Regions from separate parts of the Pseudomonas sp. S2_A05 genome, predicted to be linked through region 1. Evidence: riboswitches for the same ligand, from Rfam matches in the RefSeq annotation. Region 1 holds a riboswitch; the other holds the start of a gene.
The links. Region 1 has a riboswitch for cobalamin ahead of cobO (cob(I)yrinic acid a,c-diamide adenosyltransferase). Riboswitches for the same ligand answer to the same signal wherever they lie in the genome.
Positions count from the first base shown of each region.

Region 1 (3,165 bases):
GAGGTTCTGCAGGAACACCGTGCGGGTTTCTGCGACGCCGTCGTGGTCGGCATCACGCAGCAGGGTGATGCGGTTCGGGCTGGGCACGCCGGCGCCGGCCTTGCCCATGACTTTCTTCATCACCCAGCCACGAATGCCTTTGCTGTCATCGGGCTTGGGCGGCGCATTGGTCTCCGCCACCAGCACATCGCCGTTGGGCAGCACGTAGAGCCAGCGCGGGTGATCAAGGCCTTCGGCAAACGCGGCGACCTGGGTGCCGGCCGCTGCGGTCGGTTTCGCGCCGTCCGGCCAGCCCACCGCCGGGGCGATGTTGACTGTCGGGATCAGCGTCTTGTTCGGTTCGGGCAGTTTCGGTGACGGGCCGGTGCCGTCGGAGACTTGCAGGCTGGAGGTTTCACCGCAGGCGGCGAGCCCGCCAGCGACGGCGATGATAAGAGCGAGTTGGGCCTTGCGCATTGCTGATCTTCCCTATGAATGCATTCCTAAACATAGAGGAGGGCGCAGGCCCGATGGTTCAACTGCTCAACCGCGGGCTTCCTTTAACAGCACGGCGATGCCCGGATGATAGTTGCCCGCGTCGCTGTGCAATTTGCGATAGGCGTAGGGGAAATACCAGGCCACGGCGCAGGTGTGTTCCTTTTGCAGGTCGTCGACCATGTCCTGCAATTCTTCGGGGCTGGCGCTGTGCTGAGGTTTTTGCGGAGCGACGAAGAGGCAGCCGAGCTTGAGATCGCTGGCGTAGCTGATGCGCTTGGCATCAACGGTGATGTCGAGCAGTGCCTGGGTCAGGTTGAGGTTGTTGACCCGTGGCCAGCGTTGCGTGGCCTGAATGAACGCGCGGTCTTCGGCGCCGGCAATCAGCAGGTCGGCGCGAGCATTGCGTTCGCCTTCTTCGTTCTGTTTGCGCGTGGCCGTGTCGTTCAGCGTGACCATTTCAGCCATCCACGCCGCTGCCGCGAGCAGGCCGAGATTGGCTTTCTCGTCGTGCCAGTACGGTGTGTCGTTGTCGCCGCGTACAGTGTTGTAGCGATCGATACAGTCAAACCAGCGTTCCAGCACCGGGCGCAGAAATTCCAGGCGCGGGTTGCTGATGATCATGCCTTGCATCGTCGTCATCCTTATTGTTGTAGTGGGCTTTCGAAAAAAGCATGGCTCTTTGATATCACTTGTCGCAGTCTGGCACAAGATTGCCGCTGCACAATGGATCAGCGGCAGTTATTCGCGCGCAAAGCGCCTCTTCAATTGACGCTCCACCCCCAACCCTCTAACCTTCGCCGCTTGTTTCAGGTGCTCTGTGGCCCCGCGTCGACAGAGTGAAACAGGGAAGCCGGTGAGGGTGGTCTTCAAGCGAAGCCACGACGATCCCGGCGCTGCCCCCGCAACGGTAAATGAGTGAAAACTGCGCCTTGAGCCACTGCCTCGAAAGAAGCGGGAAGGCGCGCAGTCCGGCGAAACGCCGCTCATGAGCCCGGAGACCGGCCTGATCCATCTCAGCGGCATCACGGTGGGCGATGCCAGGCTTTTTGCCGTCTATTCTTGTGCCTGCCCGCCGTTATCCAGCCTCAACGGAGAGCTCCCCCCATGACTGATTCCCCCGAGCGTGACGAACGCCATCTGGCGCGCATGCAGCGCAAGAAGGCCGTGATCGACGAACGCATCGCCAGCTCGCCCGACGAATGTGGCCTGGTGCTGGTGCTGACCGGCAATGGCAAAGGCAAGAGCAGCTCGGCGTTCGGCATGCTCGCCCGCGCGATGGGCCACGGCATGCAGTGCGGCGTGGTGCAGTTCATCAAGGGCCGCAACAGCACTGGCGAGGAATTGTTTTTCCGCCGCTTCCCCGAGCAGGTGCGTTTCCACGTCATGGGCGAAGGCTTCACCTGGGAAACCCAGGATCGTCAGCGCGACATCGCCGCTGCGACCGCCGCTTGGGAAGTCTCGCGTGAATTGTTGCGCGACCCTTCGATCGGTCTGGTGGTGCTCGATGAATTGAACATCGCCCTCAAGCACGGCTACCTCGATCTCGATCAGGTGCTCAGCGATTTGCAAGCGCGCCCGCCGATGCAGCACGTGGTGGTCACCGGTCGCGGCGCCAAGCCGGAAATGATCGAGATGGGCGACACGGTTACCGAGATGGGCATGCTCAAGCACGCCTTCCAGGCCGGGATCAAAGCGCAGAAAGGCGTCGAACTTTGAAGCCACCACGTCACTGCCCCGCGGTGTTGATCGCCGCGCCGGCCTCCGGTCAGGGCAAGACCACCGTCACCGCCGCACTCGCCCGTTTGCATCGCAATCAGGGGCGCAAGGTGCGCGTGTTCAAATGCGGCCCGGACTTTCTCGACCCGATGATCCTCGAGCGCGCCAGCGGTGCGCCGGTGTATCAACTGGACATGTGGATGGTCGGCGAGCAGGAAAGTCGCCGGCTGTTGTGGGAAGCCGCCGCCGAAGCCGACCTGATTCTGATTGAAGGGGTGATGGGCCTTTTCGACGGCACGCCATCCAGCGCTGATCTGGCGCGCCACTTCGGTGTGCCGGTGCTCGGCGTGATCGACGGCACCGCCATGGCGCAGACCTTTGGCGCCTTGGCGCTGGGCCTGGCGAAGTATCAGCCGGACTTGCCGTTCGCTGGCGTGCTGGCCAACCGCGTCGGCACCTTGCGCCATGCGCAATTACTCGAAGGCAGCCTCACCGAAGGTCTGCGCTGGTACGGTGCGCTGTCCCGCGAAACCGGTATCGAATTGCCGAGCCGCCACCTCGGCCTGGTTCAGGCCAGCGAATTGAATGATCTGGATCTGCGCCTCGACGCGGCCGCCGATGCGCTGGCCAGCAGTTGCGAGGTCGCGCTGCCACCCGCCGTAGAATTCGCCGCGCCTGAGATCATCGCCGCCGAGCCTCTATTAAAAGGTGTGCGCATCGCCGTTGCCCGCGATGAAGCCTTTGCCTTCACCTATGGCGCCAGTCTCGATCTGCTGCGGGCGATGGGCGCCGAATTGCGCTTCTTCTCGCCGATCCGCGACACGCAATTGCCCGAGGCGGACAGCCTGTATCTACCGGGCGGCTATCCAGAGTTGCATCACGTCGCGCTGGCGCAAAACGCCTCGATGCTGGCGGCGATCCGCGCGCACCATACGGCGGGCAAGCCCTTGCTCGCCGAATGTGGCGGCATGC
Region 1 is NZ_CP162775.1:542,733-545,897, forward strand. It holds gene AB4O12_RS02560 (PQQ-dependent sugar dehydrogenase) at 1-456, opposite strand, end outside; gene AB4O12_RS02565 (hypothetical protein) at 523-1,107, opposite strand; cobalamin riboswitch at 1,269-1,498, shown strand; gene cobO (cob(I)yrinic acid a,c-diamide adenosyltransferase) at 1,582-2,193, shown strand; gene AB4O12_RS02575 (cobyrinate a,c-diamide synthase) at 2,190-3,165, shown strand, end outside.

Region 2 (3,165 bases), 1.7 Mb from region 1:
GATCAGGAAAGCGGTGAGGGCGTTGAACAGCTGCGAGCCGGCAATCCCGGCAAGAATGATCTGCCCGGTGCCGCTGGCCGAGCCGCTGACCCGTGCCAACAGGATCACCATCACGAAAGCGGTCACCGCGCCGGCAAAAGCACCGACCGACAATGAAATCGCCCCGGCACCGACGCCGAGCAGGGCGACCATCACCGCGCCGGTCGAGGCGCCAGCAGAAATTCCCAGCAGATACGGATCGGCCAACGGATTGCGCAGCAGCGACTGCAGGATTACGCCACAGGTCGCCAGACCGGCGCCGCAGGCCGCCGCGACCAGCGCGCGGGTCAGGCGATAGTTCCAGACAATGCCTTCGTCGATCGGGTCGAGCACATAACCGGCGCCCCACAGCTTGTTGGCCAGCACCTGCAACACCACGCTCGGCTCGATCGAAGTCTCGCCAATGGCCACGCCGCCGATCAGCGCGACCGACAGCGTCAACAGCACCAGCAGCAAACGGATCAGGCGTCTGCTCATGGCGACAGGTCGTAGCCGTTGATGGCGCTGGCCAGTTGTTCGAGGCCGTCGAAGGTGCGCAGGCTGGCCTGCATGGCCATGGCGTCAAGGATGATGATGCGGTTGTGCTTGACCGCATCCATGTTGCGCGTCACCGGATCACTGCGCAGGAAGGCGAGTTTCTTTTGATAATCGTCCGCCGGGAAACGCCGACGATCCATGCGCGCGATCACCAGAAACGTCGGGTTGGCCTTGGCGATGGTTTCCCAGCCGACGGTTGGCCATTCTTCATCGGACTCGACGACGTTGCGCACGCCGAGGGTGCTGAGCATGAAATCGGGAACGCCTTTGTGCCCGGCCACGAACGGCTCGATGTCCATCTCGGCGCTGGAGAACCACACCAGAGCGCTGACGTCTTTGCGCTGCTGGTTTTTCGCGGTGGCGATCGATTGCGCGAGGCTGGCTTTGAGCTGCTCATTGAGCTGTTCGCCACGCGCCTGCACGTCGAAAATCGCCGCCAGTTGGCTCACGCTTTTGTAGATGCTGTCGATGCGAAACGGCGCCAGCCGCGTGCCGTCCGAACCGACGAGGTTGTCCTTGGCTTCGCAATCGGAGGGCAGCAGATAGGTCGGAATCTTCAGTTCATGAAACTGCTCGCGGGTGCCTACCGCGCCTTGCGGGCCGACCATCCATTCCAGCTCGACGGCAACCAGCTCCGGGCGTTTGGCGATCACCGCTTCGAAACTCGGCTCGTTGTCGGCAAGGCGCTCGATCCTGTCGTTCTGCGCTTTGTATGTGCCCAGCACGTCGTTGAACCACAGCGAAGTGCCAACGACTTTGTCGCCCAGACCCAAGGCATAGAGCATTTCCGTGCCGGCCTGGCCGATGGTCACCGTGCGCGCAGGCGCGTGCTGAAAGGTCAGGCTGCTGCCACAGTTTTCGACGGTCAGCGGATACGCAGTCGGCGCCGCTTGCGCCAGGGGGCAAAGACTCAGAGTGGTGAGCAGGGTGGCAACGCGGGGCAGCAGCATGGGGCAGTCTCCAAGGGAACCGTACGGGAGCGGGCGGGTACGGTTGGAAACACACCTCGGGCGCGGTCGTGGAAACTGCGCAAGGCCGGCACGGGGAAATGCGCACGGCACGATGTCCTTCCCGGACACCCCGCCGGTTGGTCAGTCACTGTGCCGGCAGGTCTCCTGACTGATGCGTCATTGCCATGCTCCGGCCTTCCCGGGATTCACCCAGTGGCAGTCAAGGAGCAGGCTCGGCACCTACAGTTGCGGGGGCAGTTCCGATTGATGCTGTGCAAGCATTTCGGATTCCCTATTAATTCCGTGTGGAAACCGGCGGCGGCATGGTAGTCGATTTGCACGGTGGAGGGGGAGGCGAATCTGCCACAGCGTCGATTTTGCCGTTGGCATTGCAATCTGTCATATGTCCTGGCTAATATACGATCCATATACACATCGTATAGGATTCATATATGGGCATCGTAAAGATTTCAGAGGACATGCACGAGAATCTGCGCATCTCCAGCAACGCCCTCAGCCGCTCGATCAACGCGCAGGCCGAGCACTGGATGCGCATCGGCATGCTCGCCGAGCTGCATCCCAATCTCGACCACAGCGCCATTTGCCGCCTGCTGATCCGCGCCGAACAGAATGGTGGGCTGGATCTGCAACAACTGACTCAGGAAGCCGTCAGCGCATGAGAAACCAGATCAAGATCAACACCCCGGCCGACATCGAAAAATCCCGCGCTGCCGGCAAACTCGCCGCTGAAGTGCTGGCAATGCTGGTGCCGCATGTGAAGGCTGGCGTGACCACCGATGAGCTGGATCGACTGTGCAACGATTACATCGTCAATGTGCAGAAGGCGGTGCCAGCCAATGTCGGTTATCACGGCTTCCCGAAAACCGTCTGCGCGTCGGTCAACGATGTGGTGTGCCACGGGATTCCATCGGGTACGCCATTGAAAGACGGCGACATCGTCAACCTCGACATCGCGGTGATCAAGGACGGCTGGTTCGGCGATACCAGTCGCATGTATGTGGTGGGCGAGGCGACTCGTGAAGCGCAGCACCTGATCAAGACCACCTACGAAGCCATGTGCGCAGGCATCCGTGCAGTGAAGCCGGGCGCAACGCTGGGCGATATCGGTCATGCGATCCAGCGCCTGGCGGAGGCGGAGGGCTTCAGCGTGGTGCGCGAGTACTGCGGCCATGGCATCGGCAAGGTCTATCACGACGAACCGCAAATCCTGCATTACGGCTTTCCCAATCAAGGGCTGAAGCTTAAGGCCGGGATGATTTTCACCGTGGAACCGATGCTCAATGCCGGCAAACGCCATGTGAAGAACATGCCGGATGGCTGGACCGTATTGACCAAGGATGGCTCCTTGTCGGCGCAGTGGGAGCATATGGTCGCGGTGACGGAGACCGGGTTTGAAGTGCTGACGGCTTGGCCGGATGAGATTGAAGGGTACCGGGCCATTGGCTAATACCGTGTCGCCTGCTTGCCCTCACCCTAGCCCTCTCCCAATGGGAGAGGGGACTGACCGAGGTGTTGTGCGAGATACGCCGACGTGCGATACCGAGTCGAACTTACATTTTGAACAGCATTAAGATCGGCTCCCTTTCCCCCTCGCCCCCCGTGGGGGAGAGGGCTGGGG
Region 2 is NZ_CP162775.1:2,200,648-2,203,812, reverse strand. It holds gene AB4O12_RS10030 (FecCD family ABC transporter permease) at 1-516, opposite strand, end outside; gene AB4O12_RS10025 (ABC transporter substrate-binding protein) at 513-1,526, opposite strand; cobalamin riboswitch at 1,665-1,858, opposite strand; gene AB4O12_RS10020 (ParD-like family protein) at 1,979-2,206, shown strand; gene map (type I methionyl aminopeptidase) at 2,203-2,994, shown strand.
Region 2: it holds a riboswitch for cobalamin, as region 1 does, so the genes downstream of both, AB4O12_RS10025 (ABC transporter substrate-binding protein) here and cobO (cob(I)yrinic acid a,c-diamide adenosyltransferase) in region 1, are expected to answer to the same signal.